One region of the Marinobacter sp. LV10R520-4 genome, then DNA from elsewhere that is predicted to be linked to it. Evidence: riboswitches for the same ligand, from Rfam matches in the RefSeq annotation. Region 1 holds a riboswitch; the other holds the start of a gene.
What was found. A riboswitch is a leader RNA that binds a small molecule or an ion and turns the genes downstream of it on or off. The one in region 1 is predicted to bind thiamine pyrophosphate.

Region 1 (5,766 bases):
CCGTCGAAGCGCTACCCGAAGGTGCAACGTTTAACAGTGACACCTTTACTAATCAAACGGGCAGCCGCGACTACAAACTGTACATTCCCAGTGGTTATCACGGCCAGTCCCTGCCGCTGGTGGTTATGCTGCACGGATGTACCCAGAATCCGGATGATTTTGCGGCTGGTACGGGTATGAACACGCTTGCGGAATCGCAGTTGTGTCTGGTGCTCTATCCCGCTCAAACAGCTTTTGTCAATCACTCCAAGTGTTGGAACTGGTTCAAACCAAGCGATCAACAACGCGAGAACGGCGAACCGGCAATTCTTGCCGGTATGACGCGGCAGATTGTCGATGAGTATAAGTTGGACGAGCAACGGGTTTATGTGGCGGGATTGTCCGCCGGCGGTGCCATGGCAACCACCCTTGCAATGACCCACCCGGACTTATACGCAGCGGTGGGCGTTCATTCTGGTCTTCCCCACGGTGCCGCACACAGTATACCTTCAGCACTTGCGGCCATGCGAGGTGATGCCGCGCCTCTTGCAAGCCGTAATAACAAGAGGGCGGGTGCTGGCGCAATGTCGTCAATGGATCAGAAAATTCCCGCCATCATATTCCACGGTGACCGCGACACCACGGTACACCCTGGCAATGGCGACCGCGTTGCGGCGCAGTATTCTAGCTCTATCGGCTCGGGCAGCGGACCGAAAAACGCGATTGATATCAAAAGTGAACAAGGGAAGGTGCCCAACGGCCATGCCTATACCCGCACGACTCATCATGATGCCAACGGCAAGGCTATTGTTGAACAGTGGTCGATTCACGGCGCCGGCCACGCCTGGGCCGGTGGTGCGCCTCAAGGCTCGTATACCGACCCGAAAGGTCCGGATGCGACTGGGGAAATGCTGCGCTTTTTCCTGACGCATTCAAAAGTCGAGCAGCGGTAGACGTCACGTTAAGGGCAATCGTAAGCCGGCTATTAGCGGCTGCAGATTACCCTTCCAGCTTCCGCACCTGCTGCGCCAAGATGGAAAAATCGAAGCGCTCTCCTTTTGGCATTAGCAGCAACAATAACGACACCGCAATGGGTACAAAGGTTGCGAGCAGGAAAGATTCCAGCAAATAGGTGAGCGGCGCCCCCGGTGCGGGAAACAGCATTAACCCGGTAGCCAGGCCGGCAAACGTGCTAATCGCGGCGTTGTAGCTTTGGTAACGGGCGTTGTAGAAGCCAAAAAATACCGGGAAAGCAGCGGCGCAGCACAGCAGATCGGCCAGCAGAAACAGGTAAAGCACGCTGTAACCTTGGGCCGCCACAAACAGCACCGGTACCGACAACAACACAATCAGCCAGCGGGACAGCGACAGCAGGCTATGGTTGCTCAACTTTGGCAGCAGCCGGCGCAGGTCTATGACCATGATGCTGGTCAGCCCGCTGATGGTGGAGTCGGCACTGCTCATAATCAGCGCCAGCCCAAAGGGTAACAGGCCAATCGCAAACCACACGGGTACGTCCGCCAGCAACACGCTGAACAGCGCCACCGAACCGTCACCCGGCAAGCCCAGGCCTACAAACGCCAGCCCGAACAAACCCATGATGAAAATGATGGGGAAACTCAACAGACCACTGATGATAAAACCGTTGCGGATAACCTTGTTATCGCGGGCGGCGAAAATACGCTGCCAGGTGCCTTGGTAAAATAACCCGGTCAGCACCACTGCCAGGAAAAAGGTCAGGCCGGATTTCAGGCCGTTGATGTCCAGTGGGTTAAGCAGGTGTGGAGCTTTTTCCTGCAAACCTTGAATCGCCGGGGCCAGACCACCGGTGGCCTTCCAGCCAAAGCCAATTAATAGCGCCAAAAAGGGCAAAATCACCAGCATTTGTACCCGGTCGGTAAAAATGGTGACTCGCAGGCCGCCGTACAGGGTGTACAGCAGAGTGGCGCCCATGACGATGCTGGCGGTTAGCCATAAGGGCACCGGCGCTAGTAAAGACACCATTTTGGCAATGGCAGTCAGGCCCGCAGTCAGGCTGATAAACAGATAAAAAACCATGATCACCAGCACGAAGCCGTACATAACGCGACCATAGCGGCCGAGCACAAATTCGGTGAGGGTGTGGCCTTCGGGCATTAATGTTCGAATGCGTTTGCCCAAGGGAATCATGATCAGCCGCGGTGCCAGGGCACCCAGAGCATAACCGGTCACAGCACCAATGCCACCCCAGGTGGCGGCCTGGGCCGGGCCAAACAGAATCCAGGTACCCATGGTGGTTGCCAGCAAGGTTAGCAGGGTGGCAGAGCTGCTCTGGCTGTTGCGGGCGACCAGAAAGTCGTCCAGTTTGTCTTGCTTGTGGCGGGCGTAAATCAGGCCGGGTATCGCAAAAAGTGCGGCGAATAAAACCAGCCATATAAGGGCGGTAGAGGTGCTGAGCATGGGTAAATTTTCCTTGCCGCGGCAGGCGGGAGCGTCATCGCCAAAGGTGGCGGGTCAATAGTACAACCGGGACAACCAAGACAAGCAGCGGGGAAAGAAAGGGGCGCACAGGCAAGCGTAAAGCAGGCGTTTTCCTTCCCTTCGCCGGCATTACCCGGATCAGGTTCGAAGGGTTACCGCACTAAGTGCGGAGTCTCAGCCATCGCAATGGCGCCCCCAGGAATGGCAATAGAGTAGGAAGTCTGTTCGTACTTGTCAATTGCCGCTATTAATGGCGGTTTGGCCTGCATATTCGTGCCGCCGTTGTGCTATGGTTTTGGCTCGACACGGGGTGTCCTGCTTTGCAGGGCTGAGAGCACACCCGTTGAACCTGATCCAGTTCATACTGGCGAAGGGATGTCAGAGGGTGCGCCCGCACCCAATCTGTCCATTCATACCTTCGCCTCAGCCATGAGGTGTCTATGCACAAATCCGTCCGTCTTGATCAACAGCTGGTTTTGATAACCGGTGCTGCCCGCGGTTTGGGCGAACACCTGGTGCGCGCGTTTTTGCGGGAAGGCGCCAACGTTGTCATTAACTACCGCAACAGCGCCGAAGCGGCGCACAAACTGGCCGCTGAAGAACCGGTACGTGCCCTTGCGGTGCAGGCTGACGTGACCGACCGCGCCGCTGTGCAGGCGATGTTTGCCCAGGCCCGGCAACATTTCGGGTTTCCGGTGACCACGGTAATCAATAATGCCTTACCAGATTTCTCGTTCAACGGCGATGCTCGCCCGAATGCGGATCAGCTGACCTGGGAGAATCTGAACCAGCAGTTTGCCGGCGTGGTGGGTGGCGCGCTGAACACCACCCAGGCCGCGCTGGCTGGTATGCGCGAACAGGGTTTTGGCCGCATTGTGAATGTGGGGACAAACTTGTTCCAGAACCCGGTGGTGCCGTACCACGATTACACTGCGGGTAAAGCGGCTTTGCTGTCGCTTACCCGTACCCTGTCGCAGGATCTGGGCCCGGATAACATCACCGTGAATATGGTGTCGGGTGGTCTACTGCGCACCACGGACGCATCTGCTGCAACGCCTGAGGCGGTGTTCGATTTCATCGCCGCCAGCACACCGTTGCGACGGGTGACCACGCCGGCAGAGTTTGCCGATGCTACCTTGTTTTTTGCGTCACCCTGGTCGCGCTCGGTAACCGGGCAGAACCTGGTGGTAGACGGCGGATTGGTGAAAAACTGATGGCGGCCTCCGGTTCACATCAACGGATGATGCACATCAACCTGTTTCTGATGGGTTGTGGCCATCATCGAGCAGCCTGGCGCCACCCGCAGTCGGCGGTGGAGCAGTTGGGAGACATTCGCTATTACGAGCGCCTGGCGCAAACCGCCGAACGGGGCAAGCTGGACGCCGTATTTTTCGCCGACAGCAATTCGGCGGGCAATGTGTCAGACGGCAGCTGGTTTTACCTGGAGCCGCTAACGGCCATGGCCGCCATGAGCCGGGCCACGGAAAAAATCGGGTTTATCAGCACCGTATCCAGCACTTTTTACACACCGTTTCACGCCGCGCGTTTAGTCGCATCGCTGGATCATATCTCCGGCGGCCGCATTGGCTGGAACGTGGTTACTTCGATGTTTGATGTAGAAGCCCGCAACCACGGTTATGACGCTATGCCCGGCCACGCCGAGCGTTACCGCCGCGCCGACGAGTTTGTGCAGGCTGTGTTGGGATTGTGGGACTCCTGGGCTGATGACGCTTTGCGGTTTGATCGCCAAGGCCATTACGCCGACCCCGCCAAGGTGCGACCGATAAACCACCAAGGAGAGTTTTTTCGGGTAGACGGACCGTTGAACGTGCCGCGCCCGGTGCAGGGGCACCCGGTATTGTTTCAAGCCGGCGCGTCGGAGCCCGGGCGGGAGCTGGCGGCCAGATGCGCTGAGGCGATTTATGCCGTTGCCTACGATTTGCCGGCGGCGCAAAGCTATTACCGCGACATCAAACAGCGGGTGAAAGCCGCGGGCCGCGAGGTGTATGTGCCGATCCTACCGGGCTTGGTCACTTACGTGGCACCCACCGAAGCGGAAGCAAAAGCCAAACAGCGTGAGCTTGACGAGCTGTTACCCGTGGATTCATCTTTGCGCCAGCTGGCCATGTTTATCGGCCAGGACTGTTCGGGCTGGGATCTAGATGCACCGGTGCCAGCGCTGCCGCCATTGGAAGAGTTTAGCGGGCCGCAGGGCCGCTACAGCACCATTTTACGCATTATCGAAACCGAACAGCCGACTCTGCGCCAGCTGTTAGGCCGGCTGGCGGCGGGGGGTGGCCACTGCACCATGATTGGCACACCCGAGCAGATTGCCGACAAGATGGAGCACTGGTTCCGTAACGAAGGCGCCGATGGGTTTAACCTGATGCCGCCGTCGCTGCCCGGTGGTATTGAAGACTTTATCGAGCAGGTGGTGCCGGTGTTGCAAGGTCGCGGGCTGTTTCGTACTGAGTATCAGGGCAGCACTCTGCGCGAACATTTAGGGTTGGCCAGGCCTGATCGTCGCTGAAACGTTATTTTTGCTGCCCAATATCAAATCACGGTACAAACACTTGCAACAGTCTCCGCTTGTGCAAGTAGGTACCCACACAAACAGGAACACAACATGACAGAACAAACCTTGGACAAACCACTGGTGATCGCAGGGCGGCAGTTCACATCGCGCCTTATGGTGGGTACCGGCCGCTACAAAGACTACGATGAAACCGCGCGTGCGCTATACGAAAGCGGCGCCGAGGTCGTAACCTTTGCCGTGCGTCGCACCAGCATTGGCCAGAATCCCGACGAGCCCAACCTGCTGGATTTCCTGCCGCCAAACCGCTACACCCTGCTGCCCAATACCGCTGGCTGTTACGATGCCCGTTCTGCGGTGCGCACCTGCAAGCTGGCCCGTGAACTGCTGGATGGCCACAACTTGGTCAAGCTGGAAGTACTAGGGGATGAGTCCACCCTTTACCCGAATGTGGTGGAAACCCTGAAGGCCGCCGAAGAGCTGATTCGTGATGGCTTTGACGTGATGGTGTACACCAGCGACGACCCCATTGTGGCGTTGGAGCTGGAAAAAATCGGCTGCTGCGCGATTATGCCCTTGGGCTCGTTGATTGGCTCCGGCCTTGGTATTCAAAATCCCCACAATATTCGCCTGATCGTCGAGCGCGCCAGTGTGCCGGTGCTGGTGGATGCCGGTATTGGTGCCGCTCACGAGGCGGCTATGGCGATGGAACTTGGGTGCGACGGGGTATTGATGAACTCGGCCATTGCCCATTCGCCAGACCCTGTTGCCATGGCCCGCGCTATGCGCCTGGC
Region 2 (5,766 bases), 1.7 Mb from region 1:
AAGCATGGCGAATGTCCATAACGGATAGGTTCTGCGGTCGGGCGAATGGGCGTAAGCGGGCGGCGCGGGTAAGAACATGAGCCAGGCTGAATATCATCAACAACAGTAGAATAAGCCAAAGCCCAGTAGCCGCTGCTGCAACCAGTTGATAGCTGCCGAGCTGCTGGTACAGCAGCACCGGAAGCGTGGGTGCACCAGGCGAGCCAAACAGCGCAATCACCCCAAAATCGCCGAGAGAGAGGCCGACCCCGTAGGCCAGCGCCAACGCTAATGGCCGCTTGAGCCGCGGCCAGTGCAACCAGCGCCAGCGATACCAGCCCAGAATGCCCAGCTGGTCAGCTTGCTGCCGGCTTGACTGGTCCAGGCTCGCCAGCGGCCCGCGGACCAACTGCAGAATAAAGGGCAGCGCCATCATGGCGTTTATCAGCACTACCAGAAGCATTCCCTGGCCGGCTGCGCCCAGGCTTGGGCGAAACAGCAGAAACAGACCGGTTCCCAATACCAGTGGAGGCACTATTAATGGCAGGTAGCCGGCGCTGTGAGTGACCGTTTTTGCCTTGGGGAATTGCCCGGCCGCAACAATGGCCAGAGTGGCGATGACCGCCAACAGGCCTGCGGGCAGGGCAATCACCAGGCTTTTCACAGTGGCTTGGAATAGCGCTGTTTGTGGATCAAGCATGGGCAGCGTGGCCAGCCCAGGATAACCGCGGACGGCAATAGCCAGCAGCGGTAGCAGCAGGAAAACGGCGAAGGCCAGTATCAGTGTAGCGTCGAAAAATCGTGCGCCTCCGCGATTATCGCGTCGCGGCGGTGGTTGGCTGAAGCGTCGTTCCGACAACACACTGGTGTGCTCACCCATGCCCAGAACCAGCCACCACAGGCTCCCACAAATACCCAGCTGCACCAGTGCCAGCAAAGCGGCGCGGCCAAAATCGAACTCAAAACGCAGGGCCTGGTAAATGGCCACTTCCAATGTGGTTGAACCTGGCCCGCCGCCCAACGTCATTACAATGGCAAAACTGGTAAAGCACAGGGTAAACACCAGCGCCAGCAACCCGGGCAACACCGGCTTCATGGCCGGCCAGTCCAGAACCCGCCACAGCATAAAACCGCGCAGGCCCATTTGGCTAGCCAGGCGCTTTTGGCCTTGCGGTGTCGCCTCCAAAGCTTGAAGTAGAATGCGCGCAATCAGCGGGGCGTTAAAAAACACATGGGCCAAAACAATGCCGTTCAAGCCGTACAAGTTCCACTGCAGCGCCGGTGCAAAGTCACTCACAATCCCAGTGAGCCAACCCTGGCGGCCGTAAACGTTAACCAAACCAGAGACCACCACAATGGTGGGCATCACCAGGCTGAGCTCCATCAGCCGAAGCAGCAGGCCGCGGCCGGGAAACCGGGGTTGCCGCGCCAGCGCCCGGGCAACGGGAATGGCCAGCAGCGTGCTGATAAGCACGGACAGCAGCGCCTGCCAAACGGTAAAACTAACCACATTGCGCAGGTAACGGCTGTGCCAGAGTTCTGCCGGGTTTAGCGCCGGTGCTTGCCATAGTAGGGCGCCCACGCCTGTGGCCGTCAGCGTGATTATGGCCAGGGCGATCAGCAGGCCGGGTGCCAACTGCCAGCCGGGGTGGCTCAGGGGCGCGCGATGGGTTTTATAAAAGCTCAGCGGATTTTGCATTAGCCAGCTCCGCTAGCGTGTCATGGCTTCCAGCCACTCATCGACCCATTCGCGACGATGTTGTGCCACCTCGGCCGGATCAAAAAACAGAGTGCGGGACGGCTGTATCAAACGGTTAAAAACATCGGGCAATTCGGCGCCCAGATCAATAGCCGGGTACATAACGTTCTTCAGCGGAATATGGCGTTGAAAGTCGGCGCTCAACATGAAGTCCAAAAACTCCCTTGCCAGCGCTTTATGTGGTGAACTGGCGACCACCGCCGCTACTTCTACTTGCAGGTAGTGCCCCTCGCTGAACGCCGCTGCCTGATAGCGCTCGGTCTTGTCGATGGCCATGTGGTAAGCCGGTGAGGTGCTGTAAGACAAAATCATTGGCGCTTCACCGTTCATAAACAATGAAAAATAGCCGTCACTCCAGCTCTTTGTGGTGGTCAGGATTTTTTTCTGCAACTGTTCCCACTTGGCCCCGGCATCGTCGCCGTAAACGTGGCGCATCCAAAGCAAAAGGCCAAGGCCAGGTGTACTAGTGCGCGGGTCCTGAATAATGATCTTCAAATCATCCGGTGCCGCAATCAGCTCAGCCAGATTTGTTGGCGGGTTGGCCAACTGCTCGGTGTCGTAAACAAACGCGAAGTGGCCCCAGTCGTAGGGTACGAATAATGGGTCTTGCCAGAGGATAGGCAGATTGAGAGCGTCCAGGTTTACATTGTGCGGCGCCAATAGCCCAGTGGCGCGAGCCAGTTCCATGGTGCCGGTGTCTAGGCCCAACACCAGGTCGGCTGAGCTGCTGGTACCTTCTAGCCTCAGTCGCTGTAGAATGTCTCCGCCGCTGTCGAGCACCACATAATTAAGTTGGCAGTCACAGCGCTGCTCAAACGCCGTTTTTACCGCCGGCCCCGGCCCCCATTCCGCTGCGAACGAGGGGTGGGTGTATACCGTTAAATCTGGGTTTTCGGTAGCGCTGGATAAACTGGTAAAAATGAGGATAAAGAGCCCTAAAACTGTCTGGGTTTTAGCAGGGAGTAGGGCAGTCTGACTCTTTTGAACAACGCGTTGGAACAGCGAATACGGCATGGTGGTTAAACCTCAAAATCCGGTTTTGGGGCACCATACGCGGTTTTCGGCCGATTAAAGCTCAATTCCTTCGCCGGCATTATCCGGGGCAGGTTCCGCGGGTATGGTCTCAGCCTGTTGGAGGCACCCCGTTGAGATGGGTGAGTATAACAGCCTAAGCCTTATAAGGACGACACCGCAGATCGACAAAACTATACCAACATGCAAAGACAAGCTTACCGTCTTGACGCAGCATAGGAGATCATATCAAACACGGTGGTATACCAAGGTTTCGTGAAAATATTTAACCAACGCATCCACTGCGCAAACCCCACCAACCGGAACAGAACCGCGTGATATTGGGAATTTATCAGGTTGTAGCTGTACTTGAGTAGTTGTTCAATACAAAATCGGATGATGACTTAAAATTTTCCCTGAAGCTACGTCTCAGCCTCAAAAATCTGGAATTGACCAGGGCTCGCGCGATGATTCACAACCGGCAAGACTCTCTGGAGCGGGCTCTTCAGCTGTTCTGGCAAAAGGGCTTTCATGCCACCTCGTTGAAGGATCTGGAGAAAGCACTCGATATGCGACCGGGTAGTATCTATGCCACTTTTGGCAGCAAAGATGGGCTTTTTCAGGAGTCCTTGGAGCGTTATGCCCGCTTGGGGCTGGCCGAGTTTGAGCGCACTTTGAACGCTTACCCATCACCATTGGCTGGGTTGGCCGCCTGGCGCAAGGCCGAAGATTTGTTGGCAGGCATGGAAGAACGCTTTATTGATCGTTTTGATGCGGCACAGCAGATCGGGGAACTGGATGCCCGGCTTGATCCCGTTCGCCTTGGGCGGCGCTTGCAGGCAGAAGTAATGGGGTTACGCGCTTTCGCCCAACGTGACGTCAACAGTGCGACTGTTCATGCTCTTGCTGAAGATATGGCACTGTCCCTGGAAGCTCTGCGTAAGGACGGTGTTACAGATAAACGCTAATATTTATCGCGTATTTGCCTGCTCTTGTTGCCTTAGGGCAGGGAGCAGGCTTCTTCAAGGCAGACTGTTTAGTCGATCGTTTTAGGTGCCAGTTTTTCTTGAGTTTTCAAATCAAAATCCGAGGCATCATGCCGCTCGTGCAGTTGCTCTGAAAGCTCACCCCAAGTGCGGTTGACTTTGCGGCCACGTTTGACAGCGGGGCGTTCAAAGATCTCTTGTGCCCAGCGGCGCAGGTTCTTGTAGCTTTCGACCTGCAGGAATTCACCCGCACCATAGGCCTCTCCCAGCACCAAATTGCCATACCATGGCCAAGTGGCTATGTCGGCAATGGAATACTCGTCTCCGCCGAGAAAACGGTGCTCGGCTAGCTCCCGGTCAAGCACGTCCAGTTGGCGTTTCACTTCCATCGTGAAGCGATTGATCGGGTATTCTAACTTCTCGGGTGCATAGGCGTAGAAGTGCCCGAATCCGCCGCCCAGATAGGGCGCTGAACCTTGCAGCCAGAACAGCCAGTTCAGTACTTCGGTGCGTGCAGCCGTGTCCTTTGGAAGAAAGTGCCCGAACGTCTCAGCCAGATAAAAAAGGATCGCACCGCTTTCAAAAACTCGGCTGCCGCTCTCCGTATCAAACAGAGCCGGGATTTTCGAGTTTGGATTTACGTCGACAAAGCCGGATGAAAACTGGTCGCCTTCGCCAATCTGGATCAGGTGAGCATCGTATTCGGCCCCGGTTTCACCGATGGACAGCAGCTCTTCGGCCATGATGGTGACCTTCTGGCCATTGGGTGTTCCCATCGAATAAATCTGCAAAGGGTGCTTTCCACGCGGCAGCGTCACCTCATGTGTCGCGCCGGCTATGGGGCGGTTAACACTGGCCCACGTTCCGCCGCTTTCGGCGTCCCAGGTCCAAACCTGTGGTGGTGCATATTGATGGCTGTTCGACATGATCCTGACCCTCTTTTAGAAATAAATAAAGCATTTAATAGAGCAGCGACACGTCAGGGCGGGAAACGAGAACCGCCTCCGACTTGCTGGGCATATTAGTCAGCCTTGTGCCACTCAAACTTCTGGAACGGCTTGTCTATCGGCGTGTCGGCAAGGTGATTTGTGTAGTTGCTCATCACCTTCTGTGCGGTGCCAAGAATGACCTCAAGAATCTGGCGCTTGGTGAATCCGGCCTCCAGAAATGCTGCCACGGCGCTGTCATCCACGTTGCCGCGGCCGCGCACAACGGCGAGGGTGAAGTCGCGCAGGGTTTCCAGCCGGTCTGTCGGTAACGGTGTTTCGTTACGCAGAGCGTCAGTGATGCCGTCATCAACGTTCATGCTCTTGGCGATGCCGGTGTGTGCGGGCACGCAGTAATGGCAAGCATGTTCGACGTTGATGGTTTGCCACACCACGGTGGTTTCTTCGTCGTCGAAACTGCTATCCAGAAAGAGCTGATGAAGCCGCTGATAACCTTCAAGTAAGCCTGGTGCTTCAGCCATAACCGCGTGAAGGCTTGGAATCATACCGAAAGCTTTGATGGAGTTGTCGAGTAAATTCTGGCTTTCTTGTGGGGCGCTTTCTTTGTCATGAAGAGTAAAGTTGGTCATGGAATGACTCCTTGCCTAAAAAGTAAAAGTGATGCGATTTACATCGAGTTAAACGTTGCCGCCAAATTTGAGTGATCGATCAAATTTAGGCGTTAACTTTTCAAAGTAGGTTTAACAGGAATAACACTAACTGAACTTGAGTGATCGTTCAATATTAATTTGAGCGATTACTCAAATTGCAGGGACGTATCGCCATCACAGTATTTTTAGAGCAAAAAATCTCTAACCAAATTCCTAGCCTTGTAAGCTTGCCATTACCTTAGCTTTCGAGGCCCTTTCGCGTTCGGCATAAAGGGATAGCTCATCGGTTACCTGAGCACCAAGAGCCTCTTCAAAGGCATCACGGTTCGCGCCCCCAAGGTTTGACTGGGAAATACCCGCCTCACTTACTGGAAAAAATCTTCATAGGTATTGGTTGCGCTTCAATCAGCCCTTACGCAATCAAGGCTTCCGTA

Region 2: another riboswitch for thiamine pyrophosphate. It lies ahead of thiB (thiamine ABC transporter substrate binding subunit); the one in region 1 lies ahead of ATG98_RS08790 (3-oxoacyl-ACP reductase).

Annotation. Positions count from the first base shown of each region.
Region 1 is NZ_PDJM01000001.1:1,807,547-1,813,312, forward strand. Features, by position in the region: gene ATG98_RS08780 (alpha/beta hydrolase family esterase) at 1-932, shown strand, start outside; gene ATG98_RS08785 (sodium:solute symporter family protein) at 979-2,418, opposite strand; TPP riboswitch at 2,538-2,646, opposite strand; TPP riboswitch at 2,736-2,832, shown strand; gene ATG98_RS08790 (3-oxoacyl-ACP reductase) at 2,880-3,653, shown strand; gene ATG98_RS08795 (LLM class flavin-dependent oxidoreductase) at 3,653-4,969, shown strand; gene ATG98_RS08800 (thiazole synthase) at 5,066-5,766, shown strand, end outside.
Region 2 is NZ_PDJM01000001.1:3,533,402-3,539,167, forward strand. Features, by position in the region: gene ATG98_RS17145 (ATP-binding cassette domain-containing protein) at 1-6, opposite strand, end outside; gene thiP (thiamine/thiamine pyrophosphate ABC transporter permease) at 1-1,678, opposite strand, end outside; gene thiB (thiamine ABC transporter substrate binding subunit) at 1,691-2,752, opposite strand; TPP riboswitch at 2,801-2,893, opposite strand; gene ATG98_RS17160 (TetR/AcrR family transcriptional regulator) at 3,217-3,717, shown strand; gene yghU (glutathione-dependent disulfide-bond oxidoreductase) at 3,786-4,661, opposite strand; gene ATG98_RS17170 (carboxymuconolactone decarboxylase family protein) at 4,757-5,311, opposite strand.